DNA from 3 places in the Jeotgalibaca ciconiae genome. Region 3 is predicted to be linked to each of the others. Evidence: riboswitches for the same ligand, from Rfam matches in the RefSeq annotation. Region 3 holds a riboswitch; each other region holds the start of a gene.
The links. Region 3 has a riboswitch for thiamine pyrophosphate ahead of EJN90_RS13660 (3-oxoacyl-ACP reductase). Riboswitches for the same ligand answer to the same signal wherever they lie in the genome.
Positions count from the first base shown of each region.

Region 1: another riboswitch for thiamine pyrophosphate. It lies ahead of thiD (bifunctional hydroxymethylpyrimidine kinase/phosphomethylpyrimidine kinase); the one in region 3 lies ahead of EJN90_RS13660 (3-oxoacyl-ACP reductase).
Region 2: another riboswitch for thiamine pyrophosphate. It lies ahead of thiT (energy-coupled thiamine transporter ThiT); the one in region 3 lies ahead of EJN90_RS13660 (3-oxoacyl-ACP reductase).

Region 1 covers NZ_CP034465.1:1,579,479-1,585,911, reverse strand. The annotation lists gene EJN90_RS07525 (MFS transporter) at 1-584, shown strand, start outside; gene EJN90_RS07520 (Maf family protein) at 660-1,265, opposite strand; gene EJN90_RS07515 (DUF6718 family protein) at 1,266-1,529, opposite strand; gene EJN90_RS07510 (thioredoxin family protein) at 1,546-1,848, opposite strand; gene EJN90_RS07505 (VanZ family protein) at 1,967-2,416, shown strand; TPP riboswitch at 2,504-2,601, shown strand; TPP riboswitch at 2,663-2,762, shown strand; gene thiD (bifunctional hydroxymethylpyrimidine kinase/phosphomethylpyrimidine kinase) at 2,834-3,646, shown strand; gene thiM (hydroxyethylthiazole kinase) at 3,646-4,464, shown strand; gene thiE (thiamine phosphate synthase) at 4,454-5,080, shown strand; gene EJN90_RS07485 (class A sortase) at 5,335-6,021, opposite strand; gene EJN90_RS07480 (YjjG family noncanonical pyrimidine nucleotidase) at 6,184-6,433, shown strand, end outside.
Region 2 covers NZ_CP034465.1:138,842-145,274, reverse strand. The annotation lists gene EJN90_RS00740 (DUF421 domain-containing protein) at 1-14, opposite strand, end outside; gene EJN90_RS00735 (type 1 glutamine amidotransferase domain-containing protein) at 155-673, shown strand; gene EJN90_RS00730 (SprT family protein) at 768-1,223, shown strand; tRNA gene EJN90_RS00725 (tRNA-Leu) at 1,336-1,418, opposite strand; gene thiT (energy-coupled thiamine transporter ThiT) at 1,659-2,234, opposite strand; TPP riboswitch at 2,301-2,404, opposite strand; gene EJN90_RS00715 (hypothetical protein) at 2,473-2,790, opposite strand; gene EJN90_RS00710 (NAD-dependent epimerase/dehydratase family protein) at 2,871-3,662, opposite strand; gene EJN90_RS00705 (threonine/serine exporter family protein) at 3,826-4,596, shown strand; gene EJN90_RS00700 (threonine/serine exporter family protein) at 4,593-5,057, shown strand; gene EJN90_RS00695 (YrrS family protein) at 5,141-5,776, shown strand; gene EJN90_RS00690 (cupin domain-containing protein) at 5,908-6,411, shown strand.
Region 3 covers NZ_CP034465.1:2,918,439-2,924,871, reverse strand. The annotation lists gene EJN90_RS13690 (uracil-DNA glycosylase) at 48-695, opposite strand; gene EJN90_RS13685 (DUF2829 domain-containing protein) at 956-1,177, shown strand; gene EJN90_RS13680 (3-oxoacyl-ACP reductase) at 1,177-1,941, shown strand; gene EJN90_RS13675 (QueT transporter family protein) at 2,048-2,557, shown strand; gene EJN90_RS13670 (hypothetical protein) at 2,736-3,173, shown strand; gene EJN90_RS13665 (acyltransferase family protein) at 3,566-4,573, shown strand; TPP riboswitch at 4,654-4,754, shown strand; gene EJN90_RS13660 (3-oxoacyl-ACP reductase) at 4,866-5,624, shown strand; gene EJN90_RS13655 (GntR family transcriptional regulator) at 5,925-6,433, shown strand, end outside.

The DNA of each region.
Region 1 (6,433 bases), 1.3 Mb from region 3:
AAAAAGTAGTTTCCTATGATTTTATGAAGAAAAAGACTTTCTGGATTTTAGCTGGTACGCTATTTTTCTATCTTTGTGGGGAATCAACCATTAATGGCTGGCTTGTTAAATATTTTGTGGATTCGGGAATTCTCACGATTGGGTACTCTCAATTCTTGGCATCCCTCTTGTGGGTTGGTGTATTGCTAGGGCGTTTAGCAGTTTCCGCTATAGGTGATCGTTTTCCAAGAATCTACGTACTATATGCTTTAACATTAACAACTACCCTATTCTTCGTTGTTTTATTAGCTTCAAGAAATCAAATGATGATTACATTTGCTATTCTCGGGCTTGGGCTTTCTATGGCGGGTATTTATCCAACTACGATTGCAGCTACCGGTGGATTTATCAAAGATTACCCCATGGCTATGGGAATTTTACTGGTATTAGGTGGTATCGGATCCATTGTGATGCCAACAATAACGGGAGCTTTATCTGATCAATTCGGAATTTTCTATGGAATGGCAGCAATCGGAGTAGCTCTAGGCCTTATGATTCTTTGTGTTTTTCTATATGACCGCGACCAAAAAGCCAAAGCTTCTTGAGTCAAAAACTTCTATACATACTTTTCAAAAAGAAGCCAAAGCGCGCTACTCATCACGCTCTTTGGCTTCTTTTTCTTACTCAAATTCATAAAGCGCTCGGTTTACATAAGAGATTGGCAATCCAACAATATTAGGATAATCACCAGAAATCTCTTTGACCCATAAACTAGGCATCTCTTGGATACCATACGCTCCTGCTTTATCCATGGGATTTCCCGTTTTAATATAATCAAAAACTTCTTGTTCCATCTGTTTGTTCCAATCCCAAAACGTCACTTTGCTTTCGACTGAAAAAGTTATTTCCTTTTCCGAGTTTTTGATACTCACTCCCGTAACAACGGAATGAGTTTTCCCTGCGTAGGAACGAAGCATTTCATATGCTTGTGATTCATCGAGAGGTTTACCTAAAATACGGTTTTCATGCACGACCACTGTATCGGCTCCAATGACAATACTCATCGGTTGTTTTTTGAAAATTACACGGGCTTTCTCAGCTGCCAACATTTCTACTAAACGACTTGCAGTTAGAAGAAAAGGCTCTTCGTTGTTCGTTTTTAGTATTTGCTTCTCGATGGACTTTTCATCAATATCCGCTGAAATAACAGAAAAATCGCTGACACAAAGTGATAACCATTCTTTGCGGCGCGGAGATTGGCTGGCTAAAACAATCGATTGCTTCATTCACTTTTTCTCCCGGCTCGTTTTTTCTTTTAAAGCTTTTTCAAAATCCTGTTTATTTTCTTCTAGCTGAAAAGGTGCGTATTCTGGCCATGCCTCATCCAACTCTAACTCATCTTCTTTGCTTATAATCAGAAATTCGGCATTTCGCTTAAACATTCCTTCTAGTTCAGGAATATAGGATAGAAAATCCGATACCTGCTCCAATAAAATCGCTGCACTGCCTTTCTTCTTAAATGTTTTCGCAACTAAATATTTCTTTGTCATAAATCCTCCACTTATTTTAATAATTTGTAACGATTTGTCTTAATTGATGTTCTAATTCACCCATAACTACAAAACGAGCTTTGCGTATCATTTCTTTTCCATTTACGAAAAGAAGGATAGCAGGGACCGTAAATACACTGAATTCACCGGCTACAGTAGGAATTTGATCAGCGTCTGCTTTTATCATTTGAATTTCAGGAAAATCTGCTAAAAGATTTTGCACTTGCGGAAGCACGGCATGGCAGACACTACAATTAATACGGGAAATATAAACAAGCGCAAAATGATGGTTCTTTATAAAACTTTGTACTTCTTCCATTGTTTTTGCTTCTTTATAGGATATCATTTTGCATTCACTTTCCTTTCCAATATTCTACTCTTCCATTATAACATGATATATAATAGGAGAGATGACAGTTTCTAAAGGAGTAATCATAATGCAACTGAAAAAATGGTTTAGCTGGGGAATGGTTATTGCTTGGATGGCAGTAATTTTTTCTTTTTCTGCTCAACAAGCTACCGATTCTGGAAATTTGAGCGGAAGTATTTTAATTTTTATCATGAAAGTCATAAATTTTCTCTTACCTACTATCGAAGTTAATCAGTCCTTTCTTCATCTCCTGATTCGTAAAGGCGCCCATTTTAGTGTGTATCTCATTCTTGGAATCTTAACATCTAATGCCTTACGTCTAAATGGAGTGTCCGGCATAAAACAATTTGGTTTTTCTTTACTTATTTGTGCACTTTACGCTATGAGTGATGAATTTCATCAATCTTTTGTACCTGGCCGCGGCCCAAGTTTACAAGATGTCCTGATTGATAGTTCTGGAGCAACTGTTGGAATTCTTCTTTACCAAGCTTTTACTCAAAAATTTAAACGTTTATAAAGCCTTATTATCTCTTGCTTACTACCCTTTCGCTTAAAGAATCAATAAGCCGATTGATAAAAGCAATAGAGTACGTTACTATGTAGATAATATATGCAGGGGGACGCTTAGCGTTGAGAAGGTTAAAACCTGACCCTTTGAACCTGTTGGTTAAGACCGACGTAGGGAGCAGTCAAACTACGATATTGTTTGAAGTCTTCCTTTTTTAGGGAAGACTTTTTCTATTTTTATACAACAATTGAATCGAGTATGTTGCGGGGGGACGTTTCGGCGTTGAGAAGGTTAAAACCTGACCCTTTGAACCTGTTGGTTAAGACCGACGTAGGGAAGCAAGTCATCCAAGGGATTATTAGGGGTGCTTTCTTTCAGAAAGCGCTCCTTTTGCGTATATGACCAAAAAATATCGGAGGTTATATCATGAAGAAAGTATTAAGTATTGCTGGATCAGATTGTAGCGGAGGAGCTGGTATTCAGGCTGATTTAAAAACGTTCTCTGCGCATGGCGTTTTTGGAATGTCTGTCATTACCTCAGTGGTTGCTGAGAACACCTTTCGTGTAATTGAAACACAAGATGTAAAACCAGACATCATTGAGAAACAGATTGAGGCTGTATTTGAAGACCTTCCGCCCGAAGCAGTTAAAATTGGGATGCTGGCTTGTCGAGAAGGCATGCTGGCAGTTGCGAAAAAATTAAAAGAATGGCAGCCGTCGAATATCGTCATCGATCCTGTTATGTATGCTAAAAACGGGGCTGCATTAATGGATCCAGATTCCATCGATACATTGATTGCCGATGTAATCCCACTAGCAGATATGGTGACTCCTAATATTCCTGAAGCAGAAAAAATGGCGGGTTTTGAAATCCGCAATGAAGAAGATATCAAAAAAGCTGCCGAAATTATTCACGAAATGGGATGTCAATCTGTATTAATGAAAGGCGGACACAGCGAAAATACAAACGAAGCGACTGATATTCTATTTGATGGTACTGATTTTTACTATTTCAGTTCACCAAGAATTCAAACAAAAAACACTCACGGGACAGGTTGTACTTACTCTTCGGCGATTGCGGCCAACCTTGCCAATGGCCTGCCTGTCCAAAAAGCCGTTGAGCAAGCAAAAGCGTATATCACTACTGCCATTACTCATTCTTTGGACATTGGAAAAGGTAATGGTCCAACCCATCATTTCTATGATGTATATAAAAATGGATTACAGGAGGCACTATAATGGTAGAAAAATATATGCAACTAATTAATCAAGTACGGGAACAAAGTCCATTGGTTCATCACATAACCAATTACGTGACAGTAAACGATTGTGCCAATATTACACTTGCGATTGGAGCATCTCCCATCATGGCTGATGCTTTAGAAGAAGCCGCAGAAATTACTCAAATCGCTTCAGGATTAGTGTTGAACATGGGAACCCTCAATAAAAGGACCGTAGCATCCATGATTGAATCCGGAAAAATGGCAAATAAAATAGGTATTCCCGTTATCCTGGATCCAGTAGGTGCAGGCGCTTCTTCTTTTCGGAATGAAACGGCCGCTAAACTTCTAAAAGAAATAAAAGTTAATGTTCTTCGTGGAAATATTTCCGAGATTAAATTCCTAGCTGGCTTAGATTCGGAAACAAAAGGAGTCGATGCTTCAGAAAATGATTGGACAAATTCTACAGATGCTCAAAAAATAGCTCAGGATTTAGCTATTCGACTGGATTGTATTGTAGCAATTACTGGGAAAGTTGACTTTGTCTCAGATGGTAATCGAACCGTCGCTATCGAAAATGGTCATTCCATGTTATCCCAGCTTACTGGAACAGGTTGCATGTGTTCTTCTCTTATTGGCTCTTACTGTGGTGCAGCAGCCGAAAAAACATTTGAAGCAACTGTTACAGCTTTAGTAACCATGGGAGTTGCAGGCGAACTTTCTTTTGAGAAAGCTGGGGAAGTAGGAAATGGCAGCTTCCGAGTATCGTTGCAAGACGCAATCAGTAAAATGAATGAGGAAATGTTAACAAGGAGAGCACTGTTTTATGAAATCTAATATTGATTACAGTTTATATGTCATAACAAACCAACAAGCGATGTCTTCCGAGACAGTTGAGGAGTCCGTTAAACAAGCCATTTTAGGTGGATGTACCATTGTTCAACTACGTGAAAAAGAACTTTCTTCTGGTGACTTTTATGATGTAGCCGTTAGGGTACGGAAAGTCACTTCTGAATTAGGTGTTCCTTTCATTATCAATGACCGAGTCGACATCGCTCTTTCTGCTGATGCAGATGGGGTCCATGTCGGCCAAAGTGATCTCCCGGCCGATGTCGTACGACAGCTGATTGGTCCTGAAAAAATCATGGGCGTGTCGGCTAGCAATTTGGAAGAAGCATTAACTGCTGTAGAAATGGGCGCAGATTATCTAGGTGTAGGGGCTATATTTCCTACCAATACCAAAAACGATGCTCAGTATACTTCGTTAGAAGAACTACAAGAAATTTGTGAGGCAGTACCCATTCCCGTTGTAGCAATTGGCGGAATCGATAAAAAAACAATTCCCGCTTTACAAAATATTCCAATTAAAGGGATAGCCGTTGTTTCAGCAATTGTAAGTCGTCCCGATGTGTCTCTAGCAGCTCAAGAATTGAAAGAACAATTCATCAGATAAGGCCAGTTTATTATATTTGAAGAATCCTAGATTTTATCAGGGAAAACCGAGCATTTAAATACAAACTTTCCTTGATATATGTTCGTTATCAAGGAAAGAAGGCTGTAAGAACCGAGACTTTAGCTGATAAGCTGTTTTTATCAAGGAAAGTGCACATATTAATGGATGCTTTTGTCTGATAAACCCCAAAAAAGGAAATCCGTAACAAAAAATCGTCGAAGGAATACTATTTCCTTCGACGATTTTTTCTATTTTTAAGAATCCATTCCCAATGCAGCAATCATTTCATCTGTCGCATTTTCAATCGCCACTTCTTCTACTAAGTCTCCTTGGCTAACCCATCGCATGGTTAAATCAAGGCTGCAAGTAATCAATGTAATCATTTTTCTATCAGGAATTTCTTCTATTAAATCTACCCGATCAGGTGTTACCATTTTCAAATAATTCATTTCATATACATAAACTTTTTTCAAATCAGTTATGTACACTAAATCTCCTATGGATGTATTGGGAATATCGCTAAATAAAATACCTGTTCGTGCATAATTATGTCCGGCTAAAGAATAATTTCCTGTTCCCATCTTTTGGTCAGGAGTCATAGTTCCTACTCCCGCCACAAGATTGCTTTCCGAAAGACCTTTTAAAATCGGTAATTGAAGTTGAATCGATGGAATTCCTAAACCGCCGATCACCGGTAGATTATCTCTCGATTGATATCCCGCAAGTATATGTTCGAAATTTAAGTTAGTAGTTTGATCAAAATCAAACTCTCCTTCTACTTCTTCATTCTTTTGGACTTCTTCAACAGTCACTGAGGTGAATTGATTATCATTCGTCATTTTTTTTATTAAAAAGCTTTCGAAATATCCCCTCATTAGAAAAACTACTCCCACTATAATCAACAAAATTGCAAAAACATTTATCCATTTACGAGATTTCATTACATCCTCCGCCTTACTTATACATGCTTGAACGGATCTCAGAAGATCCCTTTTTTGAATAGCTGCACCGATTTTCATTTCTAATTAAAATAATACCACAACAAAAGGACAGTTTGATGATAGAATAGAGAAAATGCTTCATAGAAAATTCGGGAGGTACATATGAAATATAAAACTTTGCTTTTTGACATAGATGATACCCTGCTTGACTTTAAAGCAGCTGAAAAATATGCGTTTACAAAATTATTAGAAAAAATGGATGTGGAACCATCTGAGGACGCGATTCTCAAATATTCGGAAATAAATCTTGGTCTCTGGGAACAATTTGAAAAAGGACAGATTGAGCGAAATATTTTACTTGGGAAACGTTTTGAAGATTTTTTCAACTTGTATCAAAAAGATGTCATTGGCA
Region 2 (6,433 bases), 170 kb from region 3:
ATACCAATAAACATAGCATTCCCTACCTTTCTCTATTAATTTAATTGTAAATTAAGATAAGAAGAAAAGCGAAGAAAATGGGGAAATCGTTTTATTTGGTCTCGATTTTATCTTTTGTTACACTATAAGTAGCAAATGAAAGGAGAAATCGTTAATGAGTAAAAAAATTGCAGTGTTACTTACTGATTTATTTGAAGATTCAGAATACACATCTCCTGCAGAAGAGTTGAAAAAAGCTGGCCATGAGTTAGTTACAATCGAAAAAGAAGCTGGAAATGTTGTAAAAGGAAAACAAGGTGATGCAGAAGTTACCATTGACAAAGGAATTGACGATACGAAACCGGAAGAATATGACGCACTCTTAATTCCTGGTGGGTTTTCACCGGACAAACTAAGGGCGGACGATCGCTTTCTAGAATTTGTACGACACTTTGATCAAGAGAAAAAACCTATCTTTACCATTTGTCACGGACCGCAGCTAATGATTAATGCAAAAATAGTTGAAGGGAAGAAAATGACATCTGTTAAGCAAGTCGGTATTGATTTAATAAATGCCGGTGCGAAATGGGAAGACAGCGAGCTTGTTATAGATGAAAGTGGTTTGATAACAAGTAGAACACCTGATGACTTGCCAGTTTTTAATAAAGCGATTGTAGAAGCGTTAGAAAAATAAACGTTAAGAAACTAAGAATCTTCAGCCATTTAAATGTGGTTGAAGATTCTTAGTTTGTTTGCTAAATTAAATGGAACAAGAAAGGGGAATATATGTGAACCAAAAAGAATTACAATCTTTGGTAGAAGATATTTCTTTAGAATTCTTCGAACAATCGTTTAACCATACAGCTTCTTTCAATAGACGCCTTCGTACAACTGGCGGAAGATATTTATTACAAACCCATCATTTGGAATTTAATCCACGAGTACTTCTCCAATATGGAATGGAAGAACTGATTGCTGTTATTAAACATGAACTATGTCATTATCATCTTCATATTATGGGGAAAGGTTACCGCCATCGTGACGGAGATTTTAAAGAATTATTGGCGAGAACAGGCGGCGCCCGCTATGTAAAAAACCTTCAAAATGAATCTGAAATACAAAAGAACAAAGTATATCTTTGTAAAAATTGCCAGCAAAAATACATAAGAAAAAGAAAGATTGATACAAAGAGGTATGTGTGTGGAAAATGTAAAGGAAAGCTGGGGCTGATTGGCAATGAATGAAAATGATGACTAGTCGGAAGAAAATACGATAAAATATAAGGAAATCACTTAGGAAAGTGGATAAAAAAAAGAGCCTCTCAAAAAGAGAAGTTCTAAAAATTTGTTATACCAATGCGGCCAAGAGGACTTGAACCTCCACGGGGTTGCCCCCACCAGCCCCTCAAGCTGGCGCGTCTGCCATTCCGCCATGACCGCGCAACAACTACTTTAGTATAGAACTGGAAATGATTTCTGTCAATACCGCTCAGCGAATATAAAGAATATTATAGCAGTTGTTTCCGATTTGAAAAAATCTGTTGATTTTCGAGGCTGTTTTTTAGAAAAGTTAGGATAAAAACACTACCAAGAATGGGAAATTGACAATGCCAAGATGTAAAAAAATAAGGATCTCAAACTAATTTATAGTTGAGAGTCCTTATTTTTATTTACGAGCAATCAATACCCAAGTTTTTTATTTATCGATGTATAAAGCTGTGGAGTTGTTCGGTAAATAATTACTAGGACGACGATTGTAAAGATTCCGGTAGCAAGAGCACTAGCTCCGTTCAGTACAATGGAGTAGAACCATGCACTCCACCCTTCAGGAGCGTATTGACCCCAGAAATAGTATCCGGCAATCGTGTGCCAAAAATAACGAGCAATTACTCCTACAATGGAAGCTATTGTAATGTACACAACAGAAAGACCCCAGTTCTTTTCTTTAATAGCAACTTGGGTTTTATTTGCCCATAAACCAGCAAAACCAGAAAAGCCAAAAGCAACAAAGTATTCAATGAATCCTTGAAGAGGGGTAAGGATGTCCGCATTTCCTACAAAGATATGCAAAACTCCCCATAGAAAGCTAGCCACGAGCCCAGGGCCAAATCCTCGACGTAAGCTGTATAAAATTAAAACAGGCTGGCCAACTGTTATAGAAAAACTTGGCCCTATATCCAACGGAACAAATGATAATGCCGTCGCCAACGCTGCCATAATGGTACCTTCAATCCAGATGTTTAAATTTTTTGACATAAAAAAATCTCCTCCTTTATTGTAGAATGGAACAGACCTACTACAAAGGAGAAGAATACATTACGTGTTCTTTACTCACACAATCCCTACGCTCGTATTAACGAAGTCAGGTTCGAAGGGTTAGAATTTTCATTCAGTCTCAGCCAGTAAAGGCACCCCTTTGTGATAAGTGTTCTATTCAGTTACCAATACTTTAGCATAAGCGGTTTCTCAATGCAACACTTTGAAGCAATCTGTATCAGTTTTTTTTGCTGGTTTCTTGATTTGGAGCTAGTTCAGCTTCGAATTTTTTCTTTCGTGCTGTATTTAAAATGGAATCAATCATACCCCCAATTAAAATACCTATTCCAAATCCGAGCGCCATATTATCTAAGAAATATCCAATCAGCATTCCGACGAACATTCCGATTATGGTGAAAAGAAAAGTATTTTCATAAGTTGCTTCTTGTTCCTCTTGCGAGATGATTTCCTTTTCCTTCCCTAAAGAATCATAAAGTTTCGGAGCTTTCACTTGTATATTTTTCCGTTGTATTTGCCTTCCTTTACGTTTTGCCATGTAAATGTAGTCCTTTCTTTGTAAGAATTCACATTTATCATAGCAGGAATATCATTTTTTGTGAATCTTTGTAAAAGGGATTATTTTTTAGGATCCACTTCAATATCATCCTCTTCATGAAAATCGTATTCGCCGTCTCCTTGCATTTCAAATGCATCATCTTGAGGAGAATAACCGATATCAAAATAGGCTTGGGAAATATCCATGCGAGGGAATCGGTTGTTCGAAACGCCATTAACAAGTAAAAATGGTTGTTTCAAGTCTGCTGTCAAACAACAATCAATCAGATGACACATATCCCGTTTAGATAAATGAGTCGCTAGCCCGTCTGCATCAGCAGTTCCTGGAGTGATGTCGCTGTCGAATCCGCCAATACGAATGCCGATAAATTCCTGCCCATACTTGTAAGAATGATAGCTTGCAAGAGCCTCCATGTAGACTTTTGAAACGCCATATAAGTCAGCTGGGTGAGGATAATCGGTTGTTTTCACTTGAACATTGGGAGGATACCCTCCAATAGCATGAACCGAGCTCGCGAAAATGACTCTCTTTACAGATGTATCTTCTTTAACAGCTTCTTTGAAAATATTGTGGGGAACTTTATAATTTAAATCTAAAAGTGAACCATAGAAGTCAGCATCAGGACGGGGATCGCCAGCTAAATGAATAACATAGTCGATTCCCTCGAATAATCCGTTTACATTTTCAGGATCAGTTAAATCAATTTCTTTTATCTCAGTTCCTTCTTTTAAAAAATCAAAAAAATCAGAAAAATCTACATCCACTAATGTGAGGGAATGATTTTTCTTTAAATGTTCTGTTAAGACTGTTCCTATATTTCCAGAAGCACCCGTAATTAAAATGTTTGACATATTGAACCCTCCTTATATTTTTCACTTAAAGTAAAGGTATGCTTCTTTTTAATAAAAGTCAAAAGATAACATTTGGGAATAATCGAATGAAACTAAGGAAAGTAATGTTAGAATACGCTATACTGAAAATGAAAAGAAACAGACCATGAAAGGAGATGATTCGATGCCTGAAATGGATTATGAATTATATATGGACACTGCTGTACTTGCAGGGAAAATCATGCTAGAAAGCAACGCAGAAACCTATCGAGTTGAAGAGACCGTCACTCGGATTTTGAAAAAAACAAATTTAGAGATGATTGATGCAATCGCGATTACGACGGGACTGATTGCAACGTTGGATAGTCCGAATATGGATGCCATTACAGTTGTGAAACGTATATCGAACCGTACCACAAATCTGAATAAGATAACGAAAGTTAATGATGTTTCTCGAAGGTTTACTGAAGGGATTATTACGATACAAGAAGCCTATTCATTCTTACAGAATATCGATGAAATTCAATACGATGCTTTTCGAAAAAACTTGGCGATATTTAGCTTTATTCAGATGATTTTAATTATGTATGGTGGGAAATGGATTGATTTTATCTTTCTTTTACCTATATCTGCCACAGTGACTCTTATTACTCATTATGGGAGACGATGGATGGTCAGACCATTTATTTTAGATATGGTGGCTAGTTTTATTATTGCTTTGTTAACGAGTTTTATTACAAAAGTTGTTCCATTGGGGTTACAAGGTGACTTGCTGATTGTTTCAGCGATTATGCCGCTGCTTCCTGGTACCGCTATGACAAATGGAGTCCGAGATATTTTTAAAGGAGATTATATGTCGGGAGGGGCAAAGGTGTTGGAGGCTTTTGTGATTGCTATTTTTATTGCGATTGGCATTGGTTCCGGATTAGTGATTGGGGGTAGATTAGGTTTATGATACGAATTATCCTTGAATCCCTTATTGCTTTTGTTTCTGTATATTTTTTCGCTATTTTACTGGAAGCTCCAAAACGAGCGTTATTACATTCTGCCATAACAGGTTCTTTAGGATGGTTTGTCTATTTGGTAGGGTTAGAATTCTTGGAGAAAATACCTGCTACATTGCTTGCTGCAGTTGTGATTTCTTTTTTATCTCATTATTTCGCTCGTTATTTAAAAACTCCAGCAACTGTTTATTTTCTACCTGGATTTATACCATTAGTGCCTGGGGAAGCTGTCTATCGAGCTGTTTTTTCGTTTATTAACGGCGATTACGGAGAAGGGCAATTGAGATTAAGCGAAGCTTTATTAATATCCGGAGCAATTGCGGTTGCTATTTTTATAGTAGATGCAATATTCAGTTTACAAACTAGATTAAAGACGATAAAAATAGTAAAACAAGAAGAGGAAAACCTGTAATCTTATGAAATATTCTCGTAACCAAATTATCAAAGAATAACAATAAAAAATGTGCTAGTATTATGCGGAAGGGAGATGCAAAAATGCCTGAAGAAGAAAGAGAAACGCGTGCTAAACGCCATAAAAAAAGTAAACGTTCCAATCTGATCATGAATCTTTCAATCGGTCTGATTGTCCTAACTGTAGTAATTATTTTATTTGAATTATTATTTGGAGGCTCTGCTAATGATAATGATCCGAATCAACTAGGACAAAATTCTGGAAGTGATAACTCGTCATTTGTTATTCCTCCAAAAGATGAATCCAGTGAAGATGGAAGTGCTGAATCAGAAGAAGAATCCGAAGAAAGCTCATCAGAAGAGCCTGAAGAATCGGAAGATGAAGCTGAAATAAACGAAGTTCCTTCAGATGACCCAAATGTCATTCGTGCATATGTGGGTGATTGGGAACCAATCGGAACAGAACAAAGTGAACCGCATGTAACGCAGTATGATGAAACAAGCGTTGATTGGGCAGAGATGAAAGAAGCAAGTTCAGAAGTAACGGGAGTATCACTTGCAAACATGATTATCACTTGGATTGGTAATAACGGAGAGCAACGAGTAACGGTTACTTTTACTGATTCTGAGAGTGGACAGGTATATAAAGTATATCTTTCGTGGGTAACAGAAAAAGGATGGCAAGTTACAAGGTATGAAGAATTACGAGCAGCATCATAAAAAATATCCCCTGAAAAGTATTCTTTCAGGGGATATCTTTATGTACTTATAAGGCTTCTTTTTTGCAATTCAAAAGCTAGAATGGCAAACTTAATTTGAGTAAAAAAGTTTATTGAAAGGATGGTTCTTCTATGACAGAAACAGTATACATGAAAGAAAATAATCCATTCCCTAATAATACGTTGCCTGTGCTTTATTATCCAGAAGTCCTTACAGAACTGATACGTGGTTCAAATAGCGGTCAAAATGTATTAAATATGTTTGAAGAAAATGGTTATTCAAATGGTTGGGTAAACGGGATTTTCAGTTATCATCATTTTCACTCTAACACGCATGAAGTGCTCGGTTGTATAGCGGGAGAAGCCCAGGTTCAGCTAGGTGGACCTGGTGCAGAGATTTACACGTTTAAAAAAGGGGACGTCTTATTGCTGCCAGCTGGAATCGCTCATAAAAAAATAGAATCTACAGCTGACTTTTCAATAGTGGGAGCCTATCCAGAAGGACTAAGTCCGGATAAACAAACTGGAAGCGAAGAAGAGTATGAAATAATACAAAACAGGATAAAATCATTAGCAGTCCCCAAGTATGATCCGGTTGAAGGAGAAAAAGGAGCAGTAAAAAAATATTGGAATTAAAAAAACATCGTTTTGAGGCCTG
Region 3 (6,433 bases):
ATTCTTAGTAGCTATAAAAATAAAGTGGCCTGCTTTTTTATTAAAAATTACTCACTGCTTTCTTTTTTAATCATTTCAACCAAATGACTCCAATCTGCTGCAATCACTTCTTTTAAAGTCCGGTTATAAAGAATCGCTGCTGGATGATAAATAGGGAGAATGGTGTAACTTTCTTTTGTCTTTTCATAGCGTGCACGATCTTCTGAAATTTCAAAAATTGGCAGATTCAGAATTTGTCCATGATAAGCAGAGATTCTGTATTGATTGCCCAACAGCCGTTTTAATGCAATGTTTCCCATTGGAGCAATGATTTTTGGTTGGATTTCTTGAATTTCAAAATCTAATAATGGAGCAAATGCCATTACTTCACCATTAGTAGGCGTACGGTTTGGATGGCTGGTTATGATCGAACCATTTTTGTCTATTCTTGTTTTGATCCGAAACGGTCGACTTCTAACAGCACTGGTAATATAGAGATCGTTTCGGCTAAGATTTGCCTTATCGAGTTCTGCGTCAAGCTCTTTTCCAGCCTGTCCGCTAAAAGGAACTTTGGTTACGAGTTCTGTGCGGCCAGGAGCTTCACCCACCAACATCGCAATTGCATTTCTAGGACCTTTTCCCGCTAGGAAACCTTCCAGTTGAAATGATTTTGTTTTTTCTTTTACTTCATTCATGAGATGTAACGGATATTCCATCACTATTTTTCTCCTTTCATTCGCATATAACGCATATTGAATCCCAAAGCTTATTTCTATTTATCATATAATTTATATCGGATACTTGGCAACTATTAGGGTTTATCTAACCCATCCATTCAATTTTTGAATGGAATCTTTTCTTTAATGGCTGATAATTATGTTAAGAAGTTCAAATTTTCCCTTGAAGAATGTTATAATACATTTTGTTGACTAGAACACTTATGTGGAAAATATAATCAATAGAAAAGAGGGATTTTATGACGTTTGAAGAAGTTTTACCAAAGTTGAAAAATGGTGAAAAAATTATTCGCAACGGTTGGAGTGGAACGGAAGAGTTTGTTATTTTAGTAAGTAACGATACGTTCGAAGGAATTCCTGTCACACCTTATTTATTAATCAAGACAAGTGACGAAGGATTTTCTAGCTTTGCGCCGGCAGTGTGTGATATTCTGGCGGATGATTGGAAAATTGTTAAATAATGAAGACAATTATTTATTCAGAATTCCATGAGCAGGTTGTCTTTGTGACAGGAGCAGCTTCAGGAATTGGAGCTGCGCAAGCAACTGCTTTTTTGGAACAAGGAGCGAAGGTATTTGCCTTTGATCGTCAGCTTGGAAGTTTACTGGACTTAAAAATGAATTTTCCAGAAAGTTTTGGTTATATGGTTGGGGATGTTCGTAGGCAAGAGGACTTAATCCACGCAGTTGAGCAGTGTAACCAAGCGTTCGGCACGATTAATATCTTGCTGAATACGGCAGGGATTTTAGACGGCTATCGCCCATTGCTGGAAACATCGGAAGAATTGTTTGACAAAATCTTTGAAGTCAATGTAAAAAGCTTTTTCATACTTACAAAAATAGTCCTGCCACAAATGTTAGCAAATAAAAGTGGTGTGGTAATCCCCATGACCTCCATAGCGGGCATGGTGGCTGGCGGTGGTGGCATCGGTTATACCATGAGTAAGCATGCGATTGTTGGTTTTATTAAACAATTAGCTCTTGATTATGCGGACAAAGGAATTCGAGTGAATGGGATTGCGCCAGGAGCAATTGATACGCCGATGAATGCGGCAGATTTTGCAGGCGACGGTGCCATAGCAAAGAAAGTGGCCGAAGAAACACCAGCTAAGCGTTGGGCAAAGCCAGAAGAAGTAGCTTCTCTCACCTTATTTTTAGCAAGTCAACAAGCAAGTTATCTTCAAGGAGATATTATTCCAATCGATGGCGGTTGGATTATTAAATAAGAAAATAAAATAGTGGCATAGCCACACTACGGCACTTCGTAGGGCAGTATGTCCCATCCTTTGGCCGTAGTTATTACCAAGGTAGAACCTTGCAAAGGAGATTATTATGTTAAAAAGCGAAAAAAAGATGGTTGCGAAGATTCGTGCAACTGAACTAACGAAAGTAGCATTGATTACGGCTCTTTACATTGTTATTACCACTGCATTATCTGTCATTAGTTTCGGAAGTGTTCAACTTCGTTTGTCAGAAATGTTCAATTATATGCCTTTATTTAATAAAAGATATATTTGGGCAGTAACTCTTGGCGTAGCAATTGCGAATATGAACTCGCCACTAGGAATCATTGATGTATTAGTAGGCAGTATCTCGACCTTTTTAGTATTGAAGATCACACTATCTATTACGAAAAATATTAAAAGTACACCGATAAAGTTCGTGCTAACAGCATTTATATTTGCCTTTTCAATGTTTACCGTTGCAGGCCAACTAGCCATCGTCAATGATTTACCATTTTTTATTACCTGGATTAGTGTTGGTTTGGGAGAGCTCTTTTCTATGGCAATCGGAGGACTCATTATGTATGGGATAAGCAAAAAAATAGATTTGACAAAATAATCAATCGAAAAGCTAGAATTCTTAACTAAAAGGATTCTAGCTTTTTTTATTGTTTGATAGGGACTTTTATTTAATAATAAGGGATAGAAATTCAGTTATCATTATTAAATCGAGCGCTTTTACGTTATATTTATTTTAGGTCAATAACACAGGGTCGATTTGAGAAGGAGAGAGATGGATGAATGCAGAGACATGGGAAGAAAACATAGAATCTTTCATCAAAGAAATTAATTCTGATATTAGAATCAATCATAATTATATTTATGGGTATACGGATGCGAGTTTGATGGCATCGCTAGCTTATGGCAATTTGTCTGTTTTGGCTATGGAATATTTCATTGTAGTGTTTGCTGGAGACCAACTACTTTTGCTTGACCTCAATATGGGTGGAAGCTTGACAGGAGAGTATGCAGTGATTCCATATTCTGATATTCAATCATTTAAGGTCCGGAAAGGAATATTGCAGTATATTATTACTATAGAGTTAGTAGGAGAGCCTACTCGATTGAAATTTAAATGTAATCGAAAAATGCTGAACGCTCAGATGATGGGAATGGGATGGCAAAAAGAGAATCTGGATTTTATGGCTAGTCAAGGATGGGATGGACTTGCATAATAAAATCAGTATATTTTTATAAGTATAACGTCACACCATATAGGTAGTGGCGTTTTTCATTTGTATTGATTCATTTTTACTAGAAGAATTCATTGATAGATTTAACTTTTTCTAGTAGGCTAGTGAATGGATGAAGGCAATTTGGATGCGTGAGATATGAATCTTTCCATTAGTAGAGCAACTTCAGAACACACAAAAGATATTAGCCGAATCTGTTCATATGGATGATATTGATAAAGGGATCAATGGCAGTTGGAGTGATTGATGGAGCTGGAACGGAACCAGTGGACATTGGAGAAAAATCACCATGTTGGAATGGGAATCCAAAGGGCTAGAATAAGTGAATGATTATTTAATCATTTTTCAATACTGAGATGGAGGACAGCTGAAAAATGATAAGAAAAAACGAGTACCGTTATTTATATCTTGCACAATTTATTAGTTCATTACTGGTTGTGCTTATTCATTGTGGAACAGTAACTGATATATCTGGCCTCCACTTTATGATAAAAAGCATTTTATGTAGAATAGCGGTACCATTCTTTCTTGTGAACAATGCGTTCTTCTACAGAGCTAGGTCAGTTGAGGAGAAGAAGTTGTGGCTTAAAAAAGTCATCAAGATCTATCTTATTTGGTCTATTATTTATTTACCTCTAGGAATTCAGTTCATGAATGAGCAAATCAACTTACCGCTCATATTATATCCAATTGCATTCATACTTGGACTGACTTATACGGGTATTTTTTATCATCTCTGGTATTTTCCAGCTCTCCTATTCTCATTGTTTGTGGTCTCGAAGCTGATAAAGAGATTCGGTTATATGAAATCTTTTATTTTGTTTGGCTCATTGTATATAGTGGGAGCCGCTGAAACGTATTCTTCTTTTATTACACACCCATTACTTTCCAAAATTTTAGACACTTATTTTTCTATCTTTTTGACTACAAGAAATGGCCTTTTTTATAGTTCTATATTTGTTTTAATAGGTTTTTTTATTTCTGATAAGAAAGAATTCTTGCTAGCAAATAGAAAAAAGATGTTTATTGGATTATTCTTTACATTTGTATTGTTGTGCATAGAAGGACGGCTCATTTATTTGAATCAAGGAAGGGACAAGAATTTTCTCATGTTCTTAAGCCCCTTGCTATTTTTTGGTTTTCCTTTACTATTTTCTGTATATAAAAGAAGTCGGTTCGGACAGCTTGGACGATACAGCCAAGCGATTTTTTTCATTCACTTGATTCCTATTGAAATATTCAATCATAGTTTTGAGAATGCTGACGCAATTACACCTTCTTATGGGATCATAAGATTCTTACTGGGTGTATTCGTTTCTGTATTTTTATTGTATTTATTCGAAAAGGTCAAGCCTTTTTTCTATGGGACAATTGAAAATTGAATATAAACAACTAGCAGCTTCATTCTTTACTTGTTTGACCACACTGATTATGTATGGTATTTTTAAATCTAATTGAATAAGTTATCCACTAGGGGTGCGTTATGCTGAGAGAGGCTGTCTGCCTTGACCCTTAGAACCTGATCTAGTTAACACCAGCGTAGGGAAGTGGAATTTACAGAAACTCTTTTTGTTCGTGCGTGTTTTTGTAAACTCTAACTCTTTATCCCGCTATGGTGTAAGGAGTTTTTTGTTTGATGGATACTTTTTCAATCAATCATAAGGGGGAAGAAGAATGTCAGATAATCGAGTTGTACTTGTAACAGGAGCGAGCAGAGGGTTAGGAAGTGAAATTGCAAAGAATTTCGGGCGGAAAGGGTACTTTGTTGTTATCAATTATTTCAATAGTGAAGAAAAAGCAAAAAAAGTTGTCAAAGAGATTGGGGAAGATAAAGCAATCGCGATCCGAGCTGATGTCCGTGATAAAAAACAAGTAAAAACTATGGTTGAAAAAGCAATTGCGAGATTTGGGAGAATTGATGTGGTGGTTAATAACGCATTGATAAATTTCGAATTTAATCCAGTTACCCAAAAAAAGGTAGAAGAATTGACTTGGGAAAACTATACGGAACAATTTGAAGGTTCGATTAAGTCTTCCTTAAATACTGTTCAGGCTGTATTGCCATCTATGAAAGAAAATCAATATGGAAGAATCATTAATATTGGAACAAACTTATTCCAAAATCCAGTCGTTCCTTATCATCAATATACAACAGCTAAAGCTGCTCTTTTAGGTTTTACTAGAAACATGGCAAAAGAACTAGGTTCCCTGGGCATTACAGTCAATATGGTTTCAGGTGGGCTCTTACAGACAACAGATGCAAGTAAAGTCACGACTCCTGAAGTCTTTCAGTTAATTGCTGATTCGTCTCCTTTACAGAAGGTTACTGCTCCAGAAGATGTCGCAGAAGTGGTAGGATTCTTAGGAACCGAAGCAGCACGCGCGATTACTGGACAGAACATAACCGTTGATGGTGGACTGACGATGAATTGAGAGCGAAAACTTTATCGTCTGAATGGGTTCTTGGAGTTAAGATGAAATAATAAAGCTCACTTCTCGTTCAATATCGACTTAAAGATCTTTTTAAGATAAGTAGAAGAAACTCAGATTTCGTTAATCTGGGTTTTTTTCTTTACATTGATGTTTTGTTATATTCTAACTAGCAAAATATTCCAAATAATGTAAAATAATATTAGGTATTTATTATGAAACCATTTCCAAGAGTCTGAAAAGTCCGACAATGAATATCAAACTCTTTATTTTTAAAAAAAGAAATAGATGAGGAGAGTAACTATGGTGTCAAAGTATCAGATGATAAAAGAAGATATTATCAAAGAGATTAATGAGGGTGTTTTTTTACCAGGAGATAAAATTTATTCAGAAGCAGATTTAAAAAAGAAATACAATGTTAGTAATACCACTGTAGTCAAGGCGTTGAATAACTTAGTAAGCGAGGGTTATTTAATTCGTCGTCAAGGATATGGAACTTTTGTCCGTAGAAACTTAATAAACCGTAAAGTGCTATTTAGCGAAACTTCGCCTGTATCTTCCATGAAAGGGAAAGTGGTTGAACGTACCGAAACACATATCAGTGAATCATTTAAAGATAAGGAGATTGCAAAAAAACTCGGAGATTTACAAGGAGAAGAGAATATCATTAAAATCATTCAAGTTGCCTATGTCAACGACATACCATGGAAGATTCAAAATCGTTATTTATTAGAAAGGAAAATACCTGAAACAGGAATTGAAAATATTAAACATGGTGCGAGCGTGACGAAAGAAATATCTGGGAATTATAA